4 regions of the Paenibacillus sp. FSL H8-0260 genome follow, and region 3 is predicted to be linked to each of the others. Evidence: riboswitches for the same ligand, from Rfam matches in the RefSeq annotation. Region 3 holds a riboswitch; each other region holds the start of a gene.

Region 1 (3,387 bases), 1.6 Mb from region 3:
CCAAAACGTACCTCTTTACCTTCCATGCTGCCTTGCGAAGACTCGATCCCCAGCGCATTGATAGCTGGATTGCCTTTGGTTTCCGCATAATAATTCAATCCCAGCAGTAGTACGAACAAGGTCATCATTGCTGTGAAAATCACCCAGCCCTGACGTTTGTTCTTAGCGAACAATCCGTACATATATGGCAGAGAGGCTGGCAGCATCCACATAGAGAGAATCTCCAGCACGTTCGTAAGTGGATTAGGGTTCTCGAAAGGATGCGCTGAATTGGCTCCGAAGAAGCCGCCACCATTCGTACCTAAGTGTTTAATTGATTCCAAAGAAGCGACTGGACCGATAGCGATTTGTTGTGTCTGCCCTTCGAGTGTAGTGACCTCAAGCGATGGCTTGAGCGTTTGTGGCACATGCAATCCTACCAGCACCAATGAAACTAGCAGAGCTAATGGAATGAATACACGAATATGTGCTTTTACGAAGTCCTCGAAAAAGTTCCCGACTGATTTCTGTCCTGTAATCCCTCTGACAAAAGCAACCGCAACAGAAAATCCGCTCGCTGCAGACGTGAACATCATCATCGTGATGACTGCCATTTGTGAAAAATACGATAGTCCCGTCTCCCCGCTATAATGCTGCAGGTTCGTATTGGTCATAAAGCTGATCACCGTATTGAATGAAAGCGTCTGTTCCATATCGGCAATTCCATTCGGGTTCAGCGGCAATCCCCGCTGTAATCTCAGAAAAATATAACTGAAAGCAACCAGTACGATATTAGTTAAAACAAAGCTGAGTGCATACTTCTTCCAGGACATTCCGTCCCGTTTTTTCAGGCCGATCAGCTTATAAATACCTTTCTCTGTGCCTGCAAACCAGCGATCCGTACGATTCGGTTCGTTAGAAAATACATGATATAAATACGTTCCCATCGGCTTGACCAGCAAGATGAGAATTACAATTACGACGACTATTTGCAAAATGCCCATGAATGCCCCTCCTTAAAATTTCTCAGGATGAATCAACGCGTAAACCAGATATAAAAACAACAGTAGGGTAACAGCGATTACTAGAATCACAGCTTATCCCTCCCCGTATCCTCAACTACACCTGCGCACCAGCGCATAAAGCCATAAAATAACCCGTAAATTACAGCTAACGAAGCCACCATATACAGATCCATCATATCTTCCGCACTCCTTCCATTATCCTTGATGAGGTGATCTATCGATTAGAAAATCAGCATCACCACTATGGGAATAGATTACATAGCTCGCACCAAGTCTTTTATAGACCAATCTAGGATTTATTGAACTTGTAATCACAAAAATCGGCTGTGTCGTCCAGGTACGGCACATCTGAATATAGCGGCAGCAAAGCGGAAAGCTGCTCTCAAACAGATATACCCTGCCTACCGGGAACGATGGGCGAAACCAAGTGCTCTGATGGCGGGTATCCACTAGAATAACCTGCTCAATCCCGAGCTCCTCAAGTAAAGCTTTCTCAGCCACATTGTTGGTTAATCCCGCCATCTTAATACCCCTGAACTTCAGAAGTTTAATGAAATGTTCTCCCGCCTTTGTAGGCGCACATACAAGCACATATTCATTCTGATCCGTCATCTTTTTTTCTCCTCCTGCTCATTTACAACAAGGAGGCAACGAAAATCTCCGAAAGGATGTTGACCTATCGTCATTTTCGGGCACAACCTAAAGCTCGGTTGTGTCACGTCATTAGACGCTGCCTTACAAATACCGCTAATGATGAATTTAGCGACCTCTTAGGGGAGGCCTCCATAAATGCTTTGCTTCTAAGAGCACAGCAAAAAGCCACAAAGGATCTCCTCTGTGGCTCGCTAGCGGTCACATTGCACTCATCCTCTCTCCATACGCTTACGAGGTTAGCTGTCGGATTCGGGCGGTGAGAGTCGCCCTACCTGTATAGATGCGAGCTCACTCACACCCTCTACAGGATTCACCCCATAATCTGCTTCCGACTCTCACATCGGCTGCCGATTGTTGGTTCCCCCGCTTTCCTTACCGGAAATTAAGCGGATCAAATATTCGATTGTCGTTGAAACAGGAGTAATCATACTCTTATGCACGAAGACTTGTAAAACCTGAATGATGCCAAAATAATGCAAATTAAAAACTATTTTCCCATTAGATAGCGCTTACTTGATATCTAATCTCTCTATATCTCTTGTTTACTCGAGTTTGGAGCGTTTAATCGCTATCTATAACCCATGTGATTTTATTCACCTTTTTAGAGCGAAAATACTGCAAATTCCCATTATAGGTAGAAACGCAAGAAGCTGAGGCTGAGCGAGAAAGAGGCGCGATAACACGCCATAAATACCTATTTACCTCGTTTTTCAGTCGTAGTCGGCAGGATATGGTTAAAATTGCTCTAAAAGAACATTTTCCGTTTTTTACAGAAAATCTTGAAAAGAGTATGATTCGGGTTGAATCTAATTCATGAAAAACAATCAACGCTGAGTTCCTGCATTCGCAGGGAACGGGGGAACCATCAGGCCACCTGGCCTACTTGGGGTGAATCCAAAGGAGACTGCATAAGTCTCAATAGGTAGGGCGACTCTCACCGTCCGAATCCGACAGCTAACCTCGTAAGCGTAAAGAGAGAGACCCTTGATCCGCCACGCTTTGGCCCAGGTATATCTGCCTGTAATCCAAAACCGCAGCAGAGGTCCTCCTCTTGCTGCGGTTTTTGCGTTACCTGAGCTTATTAGGTGATAGCACGCTGGATGGAGTGAATGTTTTGAAGCACTATTATTTAGGGATACATCAAGGGCTGCTTGAGCCGATAAGTCTAAATTACGTTTGTTTCGGGGCCTTGTGGTTCGAAGAACATAATCACAGGTACATTGTAGGCTATGCATTTGGCCAGAACCAGATCCAAGCCCTTCGCCAGTTCAGCACACCTTCTTCTTGTAAAGACTGTTTAGACTCTAAGATTGTATATGAGATATATAAAAAAATTCGAGAACAACAGCAGCAGCAGGATTGGTCATCGCACCAAAAGCTCCCGTGGTTTACAGCCTTCAAGGAGCCTTGGAAAGATGTAAGCGCCGGTTGGTATGTCTTGAGATCCCGCAGCACCTTTCCCTTACATCTATCTGTTATACGAAAAGAGAAGTTCCGACTATGGCTAGAGCATACCGCAGTCTGTGAGAATAAAATGGAAATGCTCGCTTGTGTAGAAAGGGCTAGTGTCACTCATCATGTAGACTTAAAGCTTTTGGAAATCTAAGGAGGAACCCTACTATGGACCAGCGCAGACTATCCCGCATTGAAGTATTTGTATTGGATGAACCCGAGCCTATTCACTATGGAATGGAAGGGGCTGAAGGCTGCCGTTATGGTATTCTGAAGC
Region 2 (3,387 bases), 1.1 Mb from region 3:
TAGCTCCACTTACAAATAGCTTCTCCGTGAATTGCCTCCATAGGAACTACATGAAAAGTTACCGAGGGATTTATCATAAGGTCAACGATCTCCTTTCACGAGGACATTGCTATATTACTAATTATATACAAAATGGGGGAGGTTCGACTCAGAAAATTTATATGAGGGGAATGTTTTACAAATTATGAGAGGGGTAAATAAGTAATAAGACAAAAAAACAAGCTCTCCTCCAAGAATTACCTTGGAAAAGAGCCTATGTACGTTATTTATTGCACATCATCATTGTCTTCCGATTCAGCAGCAACCGATTTGTAAGCATCTGTGCTCATAATGCGCTTGGCACCAACGTAGCGTTTCACGTAGTAGCTATCACTCAGAGAGCTAATGGTAACACCGCGTGAGGTAGAAGCGTGTGCGAACTTACCTTCACCGACATAAATGCCGACATGGGAGACACCTTTGCCACTTGTATTGAAGAATACAAGATCTCCGGCTCTTATATCATCACGGGAGATTGCTGTGCCCATTTGATATTGGGAACCTGATTGGTGTGGAAGGTTAATGCCAATCTTATCAAACACATACATTGTAAATCCGGAGCAATCAAATCCGTTAGTGGATATACCGCCGGATACGTATTTAGTACCGATGGCCTTGTCAATCACTTTATCCATTTTGGAATCTGCGAAAGCGCTTCCTGCTCCGATGGTGAGGATGATGGAAAAGCTTAGTACTGCTGCTGCTAACTTCTTCTTCAAAAGTGTATACCCCTTCCAAATGCCTACGAGGTTAGCTTAAGGGTTCGGTTGAAGGTCCCCTATGACCCCTCTATATAATGGAGGTCAATTCACCCAAAGTTGGTTCCCCCGTTTTCCTAATAGTTAGGAAACTCGGCTCATACTGTTGATTAGGATTAGCTTGTAATCAATACATGACAAAACCTTTGTAAATAACAACTTAATGATTACAAAAATGTTACTAAAATCTCACTGCGCTAATTGTAACAAACAGAAAGCCGCTTGGCAATCGTTTTTAACATATTAATGCAGAAAAATTGGCATTTTTACGGTAGAAAGGCATATGTAAGCGTTAATAATGACCTAATTTTTAATATAATTGCAATTTTTATCAAATAAACGTGTTTCAATTGGGCTCTAATAGTGTAAAAATATATTATGGAAAAAAGAAAAACCCGAATTTGATTACGGGCATAATCAGATTCAGGTTCATATAGTTGTAATTATGAGGTTATAGTTGTGAGGAAGGTTTCAATCGAAGGCTACAGCTTGATAAGCTGAAGTACTCATTACTCTTTTAGCGCCAACATAACGATTGGCCCAGTAGGCCTGACTGAGTGAAGTGATGGTTACTCCACGCGAAGAGGACGATTGTGCGAATTTTCCGTTTCCAACATAAATGCCGACATGGGATACTCCATTGCCAAGTGTGTTAAAGAACACTAGATCACCAGAACGCAGATTGCTTTTGGATACAGCAGTTCCAACGCTATATTGAGCTTTTGATGTACGAGGTAAAGTAAGACCTACATTCTTGAATACATATTTTGTAAATCCAGAGCAATCAAATCCGGCAGTGCTTGTACCTCCGGTTTTATAGGCAACTCCAATAGTCTTTGAGATTACAGTGTCCATCTTAGAGTCGGCAAAGGCGCTTCCTCCACCAATAGATAATGCCATTACAAGTCCTAGCGCCGCAGCGACGCATTTTTTTCTTAAATTATGTCTTTTCAAAAGATGTACTCCTTCCAAGGCCTGCGAGGTTAGCTTAAGGGTTCGGTAGAAGATTCCCTATGATCCCTGTAAAGCGAGATCAATTCACCCAAAATATGGTTCCCCCACTTCCCGGTGCAAAGGAATTAGGCGTGTTAAGCACCAAGAGAATGACGTTTCGACAGTTACACTTACGATAAATACATTTAGTTATGTAGGAATCGTTTCAATTGATTACAAAATTGTTACTAATAGCACAGGACTTATTGTAACAGAGCTTTTATGATTTTGCAAATACTCTTCAGTTATCCGTAATGAGAAAAAGTCCCAGCTCCTGAATACAGGAATTGGGACCTTTTTATTATGTCAAATAAGGTTAATTTATTGTGGAAATGCTTTGCTACACCATAGATGATATTGTGCAGAGATTCCCCACATTTTTAAGAGCGTAGAAGGTAGTGGTGAGATTTGCCGTATTATAAGTGCCGGCAGGCCGGGACAGAACAGACCCGTCAGTCCGCACACTAGCAGTAAGAGCAAGCCTCCCGCACCAAGTACAATGGAAACACCTATAGCAGGAATCAGTGACCGCAAGCAGATGAACAGTGAGGAGAACATTCCTGTACCGCCGGTGTAACCAAACTGCATATATAGAAGAAACAGGCGCACGATAAAAATATATATAAGCCATGCCAATACGTATGGTACTAAATGAAGTAACAAAGTGTAGTTAAACAAAGAGGATAAGAACAGCCCGTACATTTTTGGAGCAAGCCAGTAAAGCGGCAGCAGGGTCAGAACCCATTCGATTAGGCTAAAGACTAAGACAGGTAGTCCATAGATCTTCATGCCGGGGAAAAAGAACAGTCCGCGCTCGCCCCTTCGCTCCTGGTGGAGCTCATGCAGCAATCCTGCCCTTATGAAAGGAGAAAGCAGAAGTCGCAAGACAACAAGTCCTAGAAGCATCCATAACCAAGTGCGTATCGCAGGGTCAGTATTCAAGCTGAACTGTCCCTCGATATAATACAACAGTCTGCCCATACCGCTGCCGCCGGCGTCTTTATCTGGATAGCGCAGTAGAATTGGAATAATAGCAGATCGGATGAAACCATACATAAAGTAGCCCCAGAGCAGTCGGTAGATGAAGAGCAGAATTAAAATATAAAATTGCTCCTTCATGCTTTGCCAGCCGCGGGTTATCGATGTTCTCACAATCATTCACCTCACCAGACAAGAGTTCCGAGCACGGTTTCAAGTAGTTTAGTTACACTTAACGTCCAGCGAGAGAGCGTCTTGTGCTCTATTTCCGCCAGCCTAAAGTTGTTTAAATGTTTGCTCTCCAATAAGATGGAATGCTCAGGGTCAATCTCAGCAGAGAGAAGAGGCTTATCGCTTAACAATTGAAACGTAGTCTCTGCTCCTTCACCGTTCCAGACCCGCTGCACCGAAGAGCTGTCGGCGAATGTGAATTTCACGGGAACATCAACGTAATGGCTCCCTTTATTTGAAATCTTCACTAATGATTCGTAGCTTTGAGCATCGCCGCTGTTATTTTTTTTAAAAGTAATCGTATCTACTGAGAAGTCAGGCGCCCCATCGCCATAAATGTAATCATCGAAATATGCCTGCCATGATTTTTTGGTTACCTTCTCAACCA
Region 3 (3,387 bases):
GCCTTTTCTGCCACACAAAATATTGTGGAGCAAGCAATAGCGTTAGGAGCCAATTTGCTGATCACGCATGAAGGTGTATTTTATAGCCATCACGCGGCGAACGAGTGGTTAGAAGGTGATCCGGTTTATCATGCGAAAAAAAGTCTGATCGAACATTCCCCAATAGCTATTTTTCGTTATCATGATTATTGGCATCGGCAAGAGCCGGATGGGATTATGATGGGTTTGCTGCGAGAGCTGGATTGGTCAGACTATGTGGAAGAGCAGCAAGCGGCTGCTACGATTCTCACTATTCCTGCTATGACTGTAATGGAAGCTGCTCAGTATATTAAAAGTAAGCTAGGCATCTCTTATGTACGCGCTGCTGGTGACCTGTCTCTGTCCTGCAAACGCGTAGGGATATTAGTAGGTTACAGAGGAGGCGGGACGATGGCTATTCCGCTTTTTAATGATCACAATCTTGATTTAATTATTGCTGGAGAAGGACCAGAGTGGGAGACTCCGGAATATGTGCGGGATGCAGGGCACCAAGGAAAATCTAAAGCGCTCATCATGTTAGGTCATGCGGAGAGTGAAGCGCCGGGGATGAAATATTTAGCTGAAATCTTAGCAGACAAATATCCCATGCTTCCTACCCGGTTCATTGCTGAACAACCCATCTATCAGATGGTTTAATCTGGGGAAATTAAGAGTACGGAATAAATAAACATATTATGGAGAAAATGAAGGGAAACAGGTCACTGAGAAAGGAGTGTTTCAATGGAAATTCCTTTGGAGGCTGATGAAGTATTAAGTCGGATCAAAAAGCTGCAAAGCGACGGAAGCTCAATCAGTAAAAAACAAGTAAAGCAAAGCGACCCAGAGCTTATGAGAAGTGCGCTGTTCTTTTTTCCAAGCTGGGAGCATGCATTGAAAAACGCCGATCTTTTGTAGCCATAGTATTGTAAAAGGAAGCTAAGTGGACAGGGGGAGATCTCTGATTCTGCTTAGCTTTTTTCTTTTTTATGAAATCATTCGTGCTGTTCATGTGAAATAATATTAACAAGCTTGCCAAACGGATCGGGGACATAGAAACGACGAACACCCCAAGGTACAGAAACTGGCCCAATATTGGTATTGAAGATTGTCGTTTCTTATTAAATAGGAAAGTACTGGTGAATCACCCCCTTTTTCGCTTGCTTCAGAGCTGTTTTTCTAAAGAAAACGAGTAAACAAGAGCAAAAGAAAGAGAAAATGAAGAGTATGCTTAATATGAAATGAAAAGCATTGCTTTCAACATTATTTTGACCAGAGCCCTCCTTTACAAGAAAACCTTACAAGAGTATGATTCATCTCAGAACTGAGAATTATCTTAAATTTACAATTACATAAGCAATCCGCTTAATTTCCGTTTCTGGAAAGCGGGGGAACCAACAACTGGCAGCCGATGTGAGAGTCGGCACTGGTTATGGGGTGAATCCTGTTCCGGGTGCATAATATGCATCCCTGCAGGTAGGGCAACTCTCACTGCCCGAATCCGACAGCTAACCTCGTAAGCGTATGGAGAGAGGATGAATGGCGTGTTTAGTGATGAATAGCCACAGAGAATCCCTCTGTGGTTTTTTGCTGCGTTTTTAAGCAGATATAGTCGTAGAATTTATTATGAAAGAGGTGTTACCTTTGCCTATCGCTAAACTGAACGGAACTTCGCTCTATTATGAAATCAATGGAACTGGCACTCCGGTTGTGTTTATCCATGGACATGGATTAACACACAGTATGTTCAAACCACAGCTGGAGTATTTTTCCGATAAATATAAAGTGATTTTGTGCGATTTACGGGGGAATGGCAAGTCTGGTAAACTGTTGGAGGCCCCACATGAGATTATTGAGACGCAATGTCTGGATCTGATTATGCTGTTGAATGACCTAGGTATCCGTGAAGCAGTTTTTGTAGGAATCGCCTATGGTGGCTTAGTCGTTCAGCATATTGCCAAACAATATCCTGAGCGTGTAAAAGCAATTGTGGTCGCGGATAGCTTTTGTAGGACTCACGGATCAACAATAGTAGGGAAAATACAAACTATGGCAGCATATTGCAGTTTACTAATGTATTATCTCCCAAGCGAGCTGGTGTTGCCTTCGATTCGGATGATGTACCGAGAGCGCTGGAGTCTGGCCTACAATGAGATTAGAAGAGGACTGCTGGACAAACGCCCCCGGGAGTTATATCGGCAAAGGCTGGCTACGAGCCATGTTGATTACACCAGATGTTTAAAGGCTTTTAAACGTCCTGCATTATGTATTGTGGGGGACTTTAATGAATTTGGAGTGAATTGTATGAAGGAAATGGTGTCTCAGCTGCCGCAGGCGCAGTTGGCGATTATTCCGAACGCATTAGATCCAAGTAATCTGTGCCAGCCGGAGCAATTCAATGCGATTCTTCAGCGTTTCTTAGAGAAGCAGCAGGGCAGTCAGCAGATTAGCTGATCTATAGGGAGACCTTCACAAGCGAAGCGTTTAAGTGAGAAAATAGGCGACCCATAGCCAGGGCGGAATGAGCTGGCTATGGGTCGTCTTTCTGGGAAGAACTTTAGGGGAATTCTCCCTAAAATGAAGGAGATTATGGCTCCTAGAACGTAGATTAGGGAAATCCTCCCTAATAATAGGATGTTTTTAGGAAGGATTTCCCTAATATAATGGACATCCAACTAAAGGCTGGCTTATCAGTAGTAAAATCTACGAATGAGCCAGCCTTTGGCTATTTTACTAACCGATGGATGTTGAACATTTACAAGCATATTGTACCTAGAACGCCACTTAATGTCCCACCCTACCACAGCATCAAATATAGCTCACCCGACGTGGGAAAGAACGGTAGACCTAAGTAGTGATAGTAAGTGTATAGAGGAAGGCGTAACAAGCAGCACATCTGCTACTCTTGCTTTTTGTACAATGCGATCTACTCGTGTAAGATTAAGATAATTCATACTAAAGGAGCTGAGTCATGATGTCTCAAGCTGAAACTATAAAACTGACTTCATTATCTTCAAAAGGGGGCTGCGGCTGCAAAATCGGTCCCGCCGATCTCATGCAGGTTATTCGCAGTCTGCCACCAACTGTTCCTAACCCGGATCTACTAGTAGGTCTTGATACTAGTGATGATGCAGGGGTGTATCGTTTAAGTGATGAATTAGCGTTAGTGCAAACTGTTGATTTTTTCACGCCGATCGTGGATGATCCCTATTCATTTGGTCAAATTGCAGCAGCCAATGCATTAAGCGATATATATGCGATGGGTGGAAAGCCGCTTACGGTGCTTAATATTGTGGCTTTTCCTATTTCTGTTTTAGATAAAAGCGTTCTTGGTGACATTTTGCGCGGTGCAGCGGATAAAGTACAGGAAGC
Region 4 (3,387 bases), 2.1 Mb from region 3:
CCTTGAGTAAACCTAAAAAAAGTCCAAATGTTCCCCAGTTGAGCAAACAAGAGAAACGACGGGTAGAACAGGAGCAACAGAAGCAGAAAACGAGAATTTTAGTTATTAGTTCAATAGCTGTAGTAGTTATCATTTTTGTTGGATTGTTTATGTTAGCTTCGAAAGATGCAGCAAAGAATGTCTCTACAGGAGAACCGGTAGAATTCAATTACAGTGAGCTACCTAGGATTGGTAATGAGGATGCACCTGTTAAGCTTGTTGAATTTGGTGATTTCAAATGTCCAGCTTGTTCCCAATTTGCTGGCTCCATGAAACCGAAAATTGTTCAAGATTTTGTCAACGAGGGAAAAGCAGCTCTTTACTTTGTAAATATGGCTTTCGTTGGTCCTGACTCTGAGACAGCTTCACTAGCTGCATTGTCTGTATACCATCAGAATAAGGATGAATTCTGGAAGTTCTATGATGCTGTGTATGCGCAGCAAGGGGATGAGAGCGTGGAATGGGCCACTGAGGATTTCTTGGTAAGCCTTGCTGAAAAAGAGAAATTAGTGATCGATTACGATCTATTGCGTAAAGACATCCAAGAGAAAACTTATGCAGATGAGCTGAAGAAAGACATTCAGTTGGCAACTGACGCAGGCGTGACAACTACGCCTTCGCTCTACATTAATGGAGTGAAAACGGCTGAACCTTTCGATATTGAAGCGATTACATCTGAAATTAACACCGCCGCAAAAGCAGTGGAGGCAAAGTGACAAAATTCCTATCTTTTTGCAAGCGTAACTGCCTCTATCTGGCCTGGTTCGTCTCTTTGGTTGCTGTAGCTGGTAGCTTGTATTTAAGTGAAGTCTTGAAGTATGAACCTTGTAAGCTTTGCTGGTTTCAGCGGATTTTTATGTATCCGCAGTTATTTTTGTTGGGAATTGCCACTTTCCGTGGAGATAAGCGCATCATTCCTTATGTGCTTCCATTAAGTTTGATTGGTGGCAGTATCTCAATCTATCATTATGCGGAACAGAAGATTCCAGCGTTAAGTAAAGTTCTACCTTGTACAGTTGGTGTTCCTTGTAATAAAGATTACTTGAACTACTTCGAATTTATAACGATTCCTTTGTTAGCTTTAATAGCGTTTGCTCTAATAAGTCTCCTTCTTTGGTATGGACGTAGGGAAGAAGAAGTGATTGAAGTAGATGCTGAGGAGAGCTTAGGATTTTAGTTTTTACTTTGGAAGTTACAAAAAAGCTGAAAAGGTATTAAAATCACGGGCTAGAGGGATAATTGAAGATAATGAAAGAGAGCATCCAATAAGACGCTATATTTGAGCTTATTGGATGTTTTTTCATTCTTTTTTCATTTTTTTCAACGCTTTACTGTAGGCACTTTGTAGACTAATATTAGACCTTGTGAGAAGTTGAATATGCGCTGAATTTTCTTAGGAAAAACGGGGGAACCAAACTTGGCATTCATGCCAATGGGGTGAATCGGAACCGGGTCGAACAGATCTCTACCGTAGGGCTATAACCACAGCCCGAATCCGCCAGCTAACCTCGTAAGCAAGGTGGGAAAATGACCATGCATAAGCATGCGGATCATTTCCGTATGCTTATTTTTGTGTCTGCATTTATGAAATCCACCGATGAAAACAGCGCACGGAAATTCCGTTTCAGCTCCCAAAGAAAGGAACTGTATCCACCATGGTAAGCAAGGTAAAACGACTATTGATCGGACGTCCGATGAAGTCGAATGAACTCGATCATGAAAAGTTATCCAAGGTTAAAGCACTGGCTGTTCTGTCTTCTGATGCGCTCTCGTCTGTAGCCTACGGAACGGAACAAATTCTGATTGTACTAGTGGCTGCCGGGTTTACTGCCATCTGGTATTCCCTGCCAATTGCATTAGCCGTATTGGGCCTGCTGGCCATCCTGATTTTATCCTATCGGCAGACGATTTTTGCTTATCCGCAAGGAGGCGGAGCTTATATCGTAGCCAAGAGTAATCTTGGTATTCCGACAGGGCTGCTCGCTGGGGGTTCATTATTGGTGGATTACATTCTTACCGTAGCGGTTAGTGCCTCGGCAGGGACGGATGCGATCACATCGGCTTTTCCAAGTCTTCATAATCATACTGTTCTCATCGCTGTATCTGTTATCGTTTTATTAACAATCATTAATCTTCGCGGAGTGACTGAATCGGCTTCATTTATCGCAATTCCAGTGTATTTGTTTGTGGTTTCAATTGTTGTTCTGATTATCTCCGGTATCGTTAAATATGCAATGGGTGGCGCGCATGCGAATGTTCCTGAAATAGGCAGCGCCGTATCTAATGTAAGTTTGTTTCTACTATTAAAAGCGTTTAGCTCTGGTTGTTCAGCCCTAACGGGGGTTGAGGCCGTATCTAATGCGATCCCAAACTTTAAAGCACCGGCTGAGAAGAATGCAGCCAAGACGCTAATGATCATGGGACTTATCCTTGGCTTTATGTTTACCGGAATCACTGTGCTGGCGTATTGGTATGGTATTGTGCCAGATGAAAAGGCTACGGTTGTCTCTCAGATCGCTGAATCGACCTTTGGCCGTGGCGGATTGTACTTTTTCATTCAAGGGATTACAGCAGTGATTTTGTTCTTGGCAGCTAATACAGCATATTCAGCGTTTCCGCTGCTCGCCTTTATGTTTGCAAAAGATAAATATCTGCCACATGCATTTATGGTCCGTGGTGACCGCCTGGGTTTCTCAAACGGCATTATTTTTCTAGGAGTTATGTCTATCATACTTGTGACTGCATTCCATGGGAATACGGAAGGTTTGATTCCACTATATGCGGTTGGCGTGTTCATTCCTTTTACCTTATCCCAACTGGGGATGATGGTGCATTGGATCAAAACAAGACCCGCTGGATGGGTGAAAAGATTTGTAGTAAATACCATCGGTATGCTGACTACATTGACGATTACGCTTATATTTATCATTACTAAATTCTCGAGCGTATGGATGGCATTCATTTTCTTACCTGCTGTAATGTTCGTGTTCCACCGTATTCATAAGCATTATTTGAACACTGCGGATCAACTGCGTATATGTCCGGCTACGGATAAACCTGTAATTAAAGGAAGTACTGTAGTTGTTCCTGTTGCAGGGGTTACACGTGCTGTATTACATTCCATCAGCTATGCGAAGTCTCTAACAGATAATGTTGTTGCTGTGTATGTAGGCTTTGATGAAGAAGACATTCATAAGATGGAGCAACGGTGGGAGGAATGGAATCCAGGTGTACGCCTGATTGTACTTCGTTCCAGATATCGTAGTATCATTCGTCCGTTAGTGAAGTTTATCGATACGGTAGAGTGGAAGACCGCTGCGACGGATCACATCACGATTCTGATTCCAC

Evidence for each region. A riboswitch is a leader RNA that binds a small molecule or an ion and turns the genes downstream of it on or off. The one in region 3 is predicted to bind cyclic di-AMP.
Region 1: it holds a riboswitch for cyclic di-AMP, as region 3 does, so the genes downstream of both, MHI51_RS02840 (hypothetical protein) here and MHI51_RS26090 (alpha/beta fold hydrolase) in region 3, are expected to answer to the same signal.
Region 2: it holds a riboswitch for cyclic di-AMP, as region 3 does, so the genes downstream of both, MHI51_RS00545 (C40 family peptidase) here and MHI51_RS26090 (alpha/beta fold hydrolase) in region 3, are expected to answer to the same signal.
Region 4: it holds a riboswitch for cyclic di-AMP, as region 3 does, so the genes downstream of both, MHI51_RS16715 (APC family permease) here and MHI51_RS26090 (alpha/beta fold hydrolase) in region 3, are expected to answer to the same signal.

The regions. Positions count from the first base shown of each region.
Region 1 is NZ_CP150298.1:640,406-643,792, reverse strand. It holds gene kdpA (potassium-transporting ATPase subunit KdpA) at 1-983, opposite strand, end outside; gene kdpF (K(+)-transporting ATPase subunit F) at 996-1,073, opposite strand; gene MHI51_RS02840 (hypothetical protein) at 1,200-1,616, opposite strand; cyclic di-AMP (ydaO/yuaA leader) riboswitch at 1,868-2,057, opposite strand; cyclic di-AMP (ydaO/yuaA leader) riboswitch at 2,477-2,641, shown strand; gene MHI51_RS02835 (hypothetical protein) at 2,710-3,264, shown strand; gene MHI51_RS02830 (hypothetical protein) at 3,279-3,387, shown strand, end outside.
Region 2 is NZ_CP150298.1:112,895-116,281, forward strand. It holds gene MHI51_RS00535 (GNAT family N-acetyltransferase) at 1-77, opposite strand, end outside; gene MHI51_RS00540 (C40 family peptidase) at 267-758, opposite strand; cyclic di-AMP (ydaO/yuaA leader) riboswitch at 764-906, opposite strand; gene MHI51_RS00545 (C40 family peptidase) at 1,269-1,697, opposite strand; cyclic di-AMP (ydaO/yuaA leader) riboswitch at 1,755-1,893, opposite strand; gene MHI51_RS00550 (hypothetical protein) at 2,112-2,942, opposite strand; gene MHI51_RS00555 (M1 family metallopeptidase) at 2,954-3,387, opposite strand, start outside.
Region 3 is NZ_CP150298.1:5,885,653-5,889,039, reverse strand. It holds gene MHI51_RS26105 (Nif3-like dinuclear metal center hexameric protein) at 1-675, shown strand, start outside; gene MHI51_RS26100 (hypothetical protein) at 760-933, shown strand; partial or broken gene MHI51_RS26095 (glyoxalase) at 1,011-1,121, opposite strand; cyclic di-AMP (ydaO/yuaA leader) riboswitch at 1,368-1,554, shown strand; gene MHI51_RS26090 (alpha/beta fold hydrolase) at 1,660-2,469, shown strand; gene selD (selenide, water dikinase SelD) at 2,990-3,387, shown strand, end outside.
Region 4 is NZ_CP150298.1:3,779,761-3,783,147, reverse strand. It holds gene MHI51_RS16725 (DsbA family protein) at 3-755, shown strand; gene MHI51_RS16720 (disulfide oxidoreductase) at 752-1,216, shown strand; cyclic di-AMP (ydaO/yuaA leader) riboswitch at 1,411-1,570, shown strand; gene MHI51_RS16715 (APC family permease) at 1,695-3,387, shown strand, end outside.